3 regions of the Syntrophobotulus glycolicus DSM 8271 genome follow, and region 3 is predicted to be linked to each of the others. Evidence: riboswitches for the same ligand, from Rfam matches in the RefSeq annotation. Region 3 holds a riboswitch; each other region holds the start of a gene.
What was found. A riboswitch is a leader RNA that binds a small molecule or an ion and turns the genes downstream of it on or off. The one in region 3 is predicted to bind cyclic di-GMP.
Positions count from the first base shown of each region.

Region 1: it holds a riboswitch for cyclic di-GMP, as region 3 does, so the genes downstream of both, SGLY_RS08030 (glycoside hydrolase family 5 protein) here and SGLY_RS04330 (ATP-binding protein) in region 3, are expected to answer to the same signal.
Region 2: it holds a riboswitch for cyclic di-GMP, as region 3 does, so the genes downstream of both, SGLY_RS07500 (cell wall-binding repeat-containing protein) here and SGLY_RS04330 (ATP-binding protein) in region 3, are expected to answer to the same signal.

Region 1 covers NC_015172.1:1,640,952-1,644,229, forward strand. Annotated here, with positions in the region: gene SGLY_RS08030 (glycoside hydrolase family 5 protein) at 1-1,326, opposite strand, end outside; cyclic di-GMP riboswitch class I at 1,343-1,418, opposite strand; cyclic di-GMP riboswitch class I at 1,452-1,527, opposite strand; gene istB (IS21-like element helper ATPase IstB) at 1,772-2,503, opposite strand; gene istA (IS21 family transposase) at 2,503-3,278, opposite strand, start outside.
Region 2 covers NC_015172.1:1,514,734-1,518,011, reverse strand. Annotated here, with positions in the region: gene SGLY_RS07500 (cell wall-binding repeat-containing protein) at 1-1,323, opposite strand, end outside; cyclic di-GMP riboswitch class I at 1,437-1,520, opposite strand; gene SGLY_RS07495 (metal ABC transporter permease) at 1,600-2,709, opposite strand; gene SGLY_RS07490 (metal ABC transporter permease) at 2,693-3,278, opposite strand, start outside.
Region 3 covers NC_015172.1:828,759-832,036, reverse strand. Annotated here, with positions in the region: gene SGLY_RS04335 (accessory gene regulator ArgB-like protein) at 1-378, opposite strand, end outside; gene SGLY_RS04330 (ATP-binding protein) at 332-1,762, opposite strand; cyclic di-GMP riboswitch class I at 1,965-2,071, opposite strand; gene SGLY_RS04320 (DUF1616 domain-containing protein) at 2,173-3,015, opposite strand; gene SGLY_RS18070 (hypothetical protein) at 3,114-3,278, opposite strand, start outside.

The sequences.
Region 1 (3,278 bases), 810 kb from region 3:
GTTATAAACACCGAATTCGTCCAATATAACCGGCCTATTGTTAGTTACAGCCCAATCCGCAACTAAATCAAATAGATCAGAAATCGCATACTTTTCTTTAACGGTCCCTGACCACGGGACTCCTTTTTGGCTCTTCAAACTGTCGAAAATCCAATCAGTTCCTTGGTGGGTAAATGCTATAGGCTCATAGAAGTGTATGGAAACAATAAGATGGCGGTCGTTTTCAGGAAGCTCAAGCATATTGACACTTCGAACTCCGCTCCAGCGGGTATGCGGTACAATTAGGTTTCTTGTTGGATTTGTTTCCCTGATTATGGACAAGGACTTCTGAAGGATTGAATTTAACTTCTCTGATCCAATATACCAGTCAGGTTCGTCTAATATTTGAAAATATAAATTATCGGAATACTGGCTGTAACGGTTGGATAGCTGTGTCCAAAAAGCAAAATAACGTTCCTCGTCTAATTTTTTGTTTGTTCCTTCAGTCAAAATTGGATAGTTATGGAGATCTAGAATAACATTTAAGTCCTTAGCCAGTGCTTGTGCAATGGCTAAATCAACTAACTCCAAATAGTCTTCGTTGATCGTATAGGGTGCCGTCTCCAAAGATTGATCGTTCAGTTTTATGGGTAAACGGATATGATCGAAACCGCTGTTTCTTATTAGATCCAAATTTGATTGATTTAAGGTATTATTACCTTCTTTTAAAGTGCTGAGAGAAGTTGTATAGCTCACACCCTTACGTAGTCCTGGTACGGTTGGGCATGTCTTAACCTCATCCGATTTAATCCTAATAGCGTCGATCCAGAGAGAACCAGATTGTCCATGTTCTGTTTCCAGATCAAAACCATAGCTGGAAAATGGAGCATTGCCCTCTGGATCAACCCGATAAGATAAATTAAACCATTTTCCTCTGACTAACCCTTCATCATTATGAAACCAAGACTCATCTCGATTTCCCTCAGAATCAATTGAATAAAAATATATGCGATTCAGATTCGAGCTTTTGGGGATAAATATCCAGTATTCTATACGATCTCCAGGATTTATAGTTTCTGGCTCAGGGCCGGTAATGACATATTTGGTTGAGCCGGAATATTCAATCCTAAGAGATTGTTTCCCTTCATAAGCTTTAGCTGTGTCAGTCTGTAGTGTACAGCTTCCGACATTCTCCTGAAGAATAGCGCTTCCACTCCATCCATCAGTCTGCCCGGATTCGAACGAATAAGAGAAAGCTGTTAAACTAAAAACGTTTTGAGGATAAACACTTAATGAAAGGGCAGCGATCAATATAAAAACCGTTAACTTTTGAAAAAATCTTTTCATTTTTGAAACCTCCATCTTTGGTAGCTGGCTGCCATGTTACAGGCCCTTTAGCTTTGCGTCGCTGCTTTTCAGCAGGTTTGCCATTGTCAGTATTGAGCTTCAAAGAGAAAACAAAAAAAACTAACTTTGGTAGCTGGCTGCCATGTTACAGGCCCTTTAGCTTTGCGTCGCTGCTTTTCAGCAGGTTTGCCATTGTCAATAATAGTTTTAAACAAAAATACGCTTTCCTATTACAAAAATAGCATATTATTCTCATATAGTAAAGACTTTCCTAGGATAATTTCATAAAAATATAAAAAATGAGTCAATTTGGGGATTCATAGCTTTTTTAGCCCGAATATCTTGTTTTTGGCGAATTATTATTCCATTAGTAATGGTTCCTGTTCTTTTATTTGTAAGCAGTCAAGCAAAATACAGAGTTTTTCGCCACAAAGTGCAGAGTTTTTCAGGTAATGCTTTTGCGGTGCTCTAAGCGGTAACTGTTGCCCGTCATGTTGAGGATCTCGCAGCGGTGAATCAGACGGTCTAGGATAGCGGTTGTAATGGTCGCATCGCCAAGGAACTCGGCCCACTCGTCAAACCCTTTGTTGGATGTAATAATCAGCGAAGTGCGCTCGGCCATGGAAGATACAAAGCTAAAGAACAGATTGGCCTCTGCTGGCGAGAGCGGCATAAAACCCACTTCATCAACAATTACCAGCGCAGCCTTGCTTAGATATTTGAGCCGCCGTTTGCTGGCCCCGGAGATTTCGGCCGTCTTGAGAATCTTCATCAGGTTGTCTAAGGTTTCAAAGGCCACCGCATAGCCCAAGTCCAGCCCCTTCACAGCCAGGGACAGAGCAAGATGTGTTTTTCCAACGCCGGGAGGCCCCAGAAAACAAACGTTGTACGCTTGCTCAACCCAAGTCATATCGCTCAGTCGCAGCATCTGCTCCTTGGAAACACTGCGCTGGAATCCAAAGTCAAACGAATCCATGGTTTTCTCAGCCGGTAAGTTGGCTCTGCGGCAGCGCAACAGATTTTGCTTTTGTATCCGAAGCCGTTGCTGTTCCTGCAAAAACAGCTCTACGCTTTCCACGGGGGTCAAGGTGTTCTTCCCAGCAAAAAGTGCTTCAAAATCTATGGGGTTCATGCGCAAGTCGGAAAGCAGTCCACTTACCCGGTCAATGGGGCGCATTATTTAGCACCTCCCGCCTTGGCATAGACGCTAAGGGAGCGCTTTTGCGTTGTCACATGGTATTTTGCACTGCTCACCGGAAGGAGCAGCGCTGGCGGTTCGGGCTGTTTAGGGACCCTGTGCTCCAGATAGCCTTTTATGTAGTTGGCACTGTAGAGTTTGCTGTCATGACAAAAATCAGCCGCTTCCAGGACAGCCTCAATACCATACTGGTCGCAGAGTGTGTGGATCAGTTTAAACTGGTCTCTGGCATACCGGGATTTCTCGGTACGGATCTCCTGGAGGAAATCATCCGCCTTGCCAAGCAGAAGCACGCCTAGTGCAGCTTGCATCTGATCCAGGGAACTGGTCCTATCGCGTTGGTGGCTTGTACTTTGGATAAGCAGACCTCTCCCGCTGGAAAGGCGGTGCTCGCAGATTGGCTCTCCAAAAACCGTCTGGATGAATAACATGCCGTCCTTAGGCACAATGCAAACCTCTTTCTGCCTGTTGTAAGTGCCAAGCGGAACGGAATATCGGTTGCTGTCATAAAGAATGGTATTGTCCTTGCGGACCGTTCTGCAAAGGGTGGCGCCATGAGTTTCTGCGCACTCGACCAGTGGACGCAGGTGTTCCCGTTCTTCGGCAAAGACTTCCGCAGGAACGCGCTTGGTTGTTCCGTGGATTTTGGCATTGGCGGTACGTTCCAGCCAATCCAGGCAGCTGCTGTTTAGGATATCATCATCCACGTAGAGTCGGTTTTCCAGGAAATTGCCCTTCACATATTTTACGGTGC
Region 2 (3,278 bases), 690 kb from region 3:
AACAGCCAAACCCCAATTATGCTCCGAAGTATCATCACCGCGCCAAACATATCCCTCGGCACTGTATATGGGGAATTTCTCCCCGCCTTCAAATATTTCCTCAAATACCGAGCTGATCATATCCGCTATCGCTTTATTGACAGTCAATGTACACTTTGCGGGAGATTTCTCCCCTTCGGTGTTTATCTGCCATACATCGACCCTGATCTCAACCATATTCTCTTGCGCTTCAGCGGCGCTTTGATACATTTTATTGTCTGTTGAGCCAAAGACCAGAGCGTACTTTGCTTCATTAGACCCAAGCTCCCGCAGGAGATCTGTTGTCGTTTCCCGTCTGGAATTGCTTTGGTCTCCCCGGCTGCCGGCTGTATGAAAGATCGATGCACTGACCGCTCCTTCCCCGCCCAGAATGTAGACATTTTTATCGGATAGATTTGATGACAGATAACTTTTCGTCGATCTGCTCATATTGCCGCTGACTAAGACAATGGGAGCATTGATTTTTGCGGCATAACCGGCTCCCGCCAAAGCGTCGGCATAGTTATTTCCAGTTGCTAAAAACACATTATCTTCGCTGATCCCGGCTTGAAATCTTTTGATGATATTGATATTCCGGTCGTATTTCGTGGCTCCGGTTACCCGTTCCGGTTTGGCAAACTGCTCCGCTACCCGGTCGCTGATCAAATCCGGGCTGCCGACAACATAAGTTTTCCTGATCTTGTTTTTTCGGATAAAGGTCTGGGTGGCACTCCCGATGTTATTTTTCGGCACCAGAATAACCGGCATATGTTTAGCGGCGGCAATAGAGGAAATTGAGAGAGCATCGGCAAAATCTTCCCCCGTTGCGATCACGACCTCCGAAATATCGGTAAGTTGGTCTGCCACAACGATGGCTGTTTCATATCTGTCTTCACCGGCCAGCCGGCTTGAACGGATCTCCATATCCTGCAGCTCATCCTGAAGCTGAGCGGACAGCACCCCCTGGCCGCCGATCAGGATGACATTTTTTATCTTTAAATCGTTCAATGTTTGTTTTGTCACTTCAGGCAGGCATTTCTTCTGGGACAGGAGTATCGGCGCCCCATATTGTTTTGCTAAGGGCGCCGCAACCAAAGCATCGGGAAAATTTTCTCCGCTCACCAAAAGGGCATAGTCGGATTGTGTCCAACCCTCCCGGGCTATTGCGGCTGCCGTCGCGTAGCGGTCCTGACCGGCCAAACGGCATTCATTGCCGGCGGCATAGGTAAAGGCCGGCTCTGCCATGAACAATATTAACATAAGTGTGAATAAAGCGGTCCTCAAAAGCTTTCTCAAGTGTCGCACAAGATTTTCCCCTTCCCGCAATGAAAATAAAGATGATTTGAAGAAATGTTTTCAAAAATAAAAAAACAAGCATCTTTTTGAAGCATAGATGCTCATTTCACTCTCATCCATGTTTCGGCAGTCCGGCAATCCTGGCAAATCGCTTTAGACCCGTGACTTTGCGGCCCATCCTTTCGGAAGGTGTGCTCTTATCGTCATCATTATTTTTTCATTTCATTTTTCGAGATAATGATACGGAAAATCCTGACCGTTGTCAATGAGAAATGAGAACCAATCTCATCCCGCTTCGTAACTTTTCTTGCAAGCTGAGTACCCGCCGGCAGTCAGTTTAACGGCATCCCCTGTAAAATCCAGGCAATCTTCTTTTTGCAAAATCACCATGATTTTCCTGGTAAACCCTTCGCTCCAATGCAACTGCGCCAGGATCGCGTCAATTCTTTCTTTCCTCATTTCCTCTGCGCCGGCCTCCTGGTTGCAGAGGTAAAGAAGGAGTGTCATTTTGGCAAATTCTATTTTCCGGCGGCGGCGTCCGAGCAGGGAGCTGGCGAGTCCGCGGCGCGGGGCAAAGACGAACGCCAGCAGGAAGACGATTCCGGTCACCACTGCCATGCAGCCGGCGATGGATACGTCCAGGAAAGCGGCTGCCTGGTAACCGAATACCCCGTTGGCGGCGCCGATCAGTCCGCTGAGCATGAGCATCCGTTTCAAATCGTCGGTCAGCAAATATGCCGTGACCGGCGGGCCGATCATGAACGCCACCACCAGGATAGAGCCGACTGCCTGGAACGCGCCGACCGCGGTAAGCGAAACCAGCGTCATCAGGCCGTAATGCACCAAGGCCGGGGCAAAGCCCAGAACGGCCGCCAGCAGCGGATCAAAGGTCGCCACCTTCAGCTCCTTAAAGAACAGGCTAATCGCCGCCAGGTTGATGAGCAGCAGAGCGCCCGTCATGTAAAGGGCTTTGGCACCGATATCCACTCCCCCCACAATCATCCGGTCAAACGGCGCGAAGGCCAGCTCGCCCAGAAGCACAGAGTCGGTATCCAAGTGTACAGAGCCTGCGTAGCGCGTGATCAGAATAATCGCGATGGAAAACAGCAGCGGGAACACGACGCCAATGGCGGCGTCCTCTGCCAAAAGCCGGGTGCGGCTCAGCATTTCGGTCAGCCAAACGGTGGCGACGCCCATCAAAGCCGCGCCGATGATCAGTAAGGGTGAGGACAGGTCATGTGTCATAAAAAACGCCAGCACGATGCCGAGCAGGATGGTATGGGTAATGGAGTCGGACATCATAGACATCCCGCGCAGCACCAGAAACACACCGGGGAGCGCGCAAGCCGTTGCCACGATCACGGCAATGAGCTGTATTTCAAGGTGTGGGGACATGGAACGCGCCTCCTTCCATCCGCAATAAAAGTTTGTTTTTTCTGTGCCGATACAGTCTGTGCAGGACGCCCCTTCCCGGGGCAAATAAAACGCTGATCACAACGATCGTGCTGACACACACCACAATCGCCGGCCCGGTGGGCAGCTTGGGGGCCAGGGAGCTGGCCGTGGTTCCCGCCACGCCCGACACTGCGCCGAAAACGGCGGCCAGCAGGACCATCTTCCACAGCTTATTGGTCCACTGGCGCGCGGCAACGGCCGGCGCGATCAGCATGGCGCTCATCAGAATAACACCCACCGTTTGCAGCCCGATGATGATGGCCAGGACGATCATAAACGACAGCAGCAGGTTCAGCCTTTGCGGCGAAAAGCCGAGGCTTTGGGCAAAGTCACCGTCAAAGGTAAAGAGCTTGAATTCCTTCCAGAACAGGACGACAAGAGCGAGCAGGACCGTTCCGCAAACCGCCATCAGGATGATATCACCCTGCAGCAGCGTGGATGCCTGGCCGAAGATAAAACGCTTGAGTCCCGCCTGGTTGGCGTTGGGGATCTTTTGCACATAGCTCAGA
Region 3 (3,278 bases):
GATCACGCAGAGAACGGACAGGAAATATCCGGCCAGCAGGGAATAGCTCAGGAAGTCTGCTGATAAACGGCTTCCCAGATATAATCCTGTTTCTCCGGCTGTGAGATAACTGATCAGTCCCAGGGTAAGGCATCTCCAGTATCCGCTGCAGTGGGCTCCGCCGCTGAACAGCCGGTAAATCGCCCCGCAGGCCATTGCAAACATCACCTCAGGAAGTATTCCAAGGAAATAGGCCAGGGTGATCAGAATCCCCCCTTTAATGAGCGTCGCCAGGATCATTTCTAAGCCGAAACGCAACGTATCGATTTTGCCGGTATCCAGGGCCAGTTCTTTAGACAGGTAGTTTGCGGCTCCTCCAGCCATTTGACTTAGATTCATTCAACTTCGCCTCCTTTTTCAGCGGGATTGTAATGGTAAAAGCTGTTTCTTCAGGGTCGCTGCTGATCGCGATGTTGCCCCGGTGTTTGGTGACGATATCTTTGACAATTGCCAGGCCCAAACCGCTGTGATCTTTTTTTGTCGTGAAGTCAGATTTGAACATTGTTTCTCTGATTCTGGGGACGATAGGGTCCCCTGTATTGCTGACCATGAATACGTACGCTCCATGTTCACGGGCTATTTTTACGTTTACCTGCCTGCCTTCACCGGCTTCAGCTTCTACGGCCTCAAGCGCGTTGTCAATCAGGTTTCCCAGCAAGGAGCCGGCTTCATGCGGAGTTAACGGGAGATCTTTGAGGCTGCCTTCAACGGCGATTTCCATTTTGATTTTTCTGGCTTCAGCCAAGCCTATTTTGGTGTGGAGAAGGGCGCTGATGCTATAATCGTCAATTTTTATCAGTTCCGCGGTTTTGGATATCTCACCGAACGCCCTGCTGATGTAATCCCGCGCTCTCTCATAGGAGCCGCTTTCCAGCAGTCCGTAAATCGTCTGCAGCTGGTGGTGGAAATCATGTCTCTGCTTTCTGGAAGAGTCCAGCAATTGTTTGATCTGTTTGAAGTTTTCCTCCGCTCTTTTCGCCTCGTATTCCTTTTCGATCTCTTGTCCGATTTTTTTGACGGCGACAGTGGAGAGTACCGTTAAAATAATAATGAACATTCCCATGAACCCGTTAAAGATAATAAAATGCTCTCCCGGAAAAATGTTTAACATGGCAGCCTCAAAGGCGGTGTTTAATATGACCAGTAAAAGTAAGGGGAGGAGAACGACTACAGAGATAAAAAGATTATGTTTGTTCACAATGTCTGCCTTTAACTTGTCTTGAATTTCCTTTTTGGATAAATATCCCGAACGGCTATATTCTTGAGCATAACCCATCAAAGAGAAATGAAAAATTTTACACGCCGCGATAAAGATCAGCATGACCAGGGCCTGCGGGAGGAAGAAGAAGATTCTCATCGCGTTATTATTCCAAACATCAGTCAGGGAAACCCCTTTGAGATGCAACATGAGCTGTATTGCGATCGTTTCAACTGAGCCGTAAAAAATCAGGCCAAGTAAAGACGCCAGCAGCACTATCCTGCAGGGCAGGCGGGTAACCAGACGAATATTGAAAATGAATAAGAGTGTTTCAAGGATGGAGTGGAGCCCAAAGGGCACCGGGGATCGCTGAATGAGATAAGAAACCGCCGCCTGCAAAAATCCAATCATCAGTAAATCGCGCCACCGAGGTTTGAGCCCTACCATGAGAAACCCCAGGATCGCCACCAGGATCGATTCAGGAAACGATACGATCAGCAGGGAAAAGGAAGTCAGCCTCTCCAACGTGTCACCTCCCTTACTCAGATGTATTTATGTAAAAAGAAACCGGTTCCTGCCCGTCATGTCGAAAAGTTCCATTATCTTGTCTAAATGTTCCATTATCTTGCCCGAATTTGCCAATGCCCAGGTTCCGCATAAAAAAAACCGTTTCCGGATCGCCGGAAACGGAACCTTTCCTTTATCTAAAGAAAGCATCAGCTTTTCGTTCGGCGGCCCGGCGGTCCTGGCCCGGCATTTTTTCTCAAGAAAATGCCGGGCTTTAGACCCGTAGCTTTGCGTCCTTGCCTTTCGGCAAGTTTGCCTTTTCAGTTCACAGTCAGTTTCCTTGCAGAAACTCCCTTAATGATTAATACGCTCCCCCCCTTCCTTTTTGAGGGGTCGCGGAAAAATTTTTTTGGATATGTATTTGTCATCTACTCCTGAACGTTTACCCACAAATGCAAGGAGCGATAGGGAACGCTCTCCCCATCTTTAAACAGTAAAAACTCTACCTTCAGATTTTCATGAGGCTCATTTATCCTGAAGCTGACGGACTCTTCCTTTTTTTCCTCATTGTCCGCCTGAAAAGGCCCCAGCTGCCTCTTCACCTCCCCGTCCATTCGCACTTGGACGGTATAGGAGACCTGGCGGCCTTCGTGATTCACGGTTCCCAGGATCACTTCCTTGGTCTCACCCGTTTTCATCACCCGGGGGTAGCCCTCTGCCTTCCCGTCCGAACCCAAAAGATAAAACTCTGTGAACTTCTCACCAGCTGCTGGTATCGCCGCGGTATAATACAGGCTTCCTATCGCCAAAATAATCACTGCCGCCAGTACCGCCGCGAGAATTTTGTCCAGCCTGGAAAGGCTGCCCCATTTGATTGGTTTCACGTTTAAAGAAAGCCCAAAACGGTTTTCCAAAGAAAGTTTTTTTCTTCGGCAGATCGCGATAGCGGACAGCAGGATCGTGAAAACCAAAAGCGTCACCAGGATAGGGTAAAGCCCTATTCCCCACGGGACGCAGTTCAGGATGACACCTAGAAGCGGCACCACGGCTATACTCAGACCAAAGCTCAAGGCAAGCCGTTCAATCCCGTCGAGATCGCCCCTGGCCGGAAACAGAGCTGCGATTAAGGTATACCCGGGAAAAAACAGGACAAAAGGCAAACCTAACACAACCCGCCCGGTTCCGCTTCCATCCATCCCAATCAACACGACCAGAATAACAGAAAGAGATAGGATGAAGGGAAACTCGTTTTTTATTTCTATCCTCAACAAAAATTCAACCCCTTTAACAAACTGAAGCGAAAAGGTGACGGCGCTGCTTTCCGGCCCTGTCCGTTGTGTTTAAGGTTTTCACTGTTTTTCCGTAATCCTTAAGTTAGCAAGATCAAAGGTGATTGTCTATCTTTATTGTCATAAAGCAGCAAAATCGTGTCTAATTCTGCTAAAATCCTGTTTGGATTTGCATTTTCCTCCGCCTCAGCAGCCTGATGTAAATCCGCCGCGATTTGAGAAAAAAAACCGTCTCTCGTTTCTGT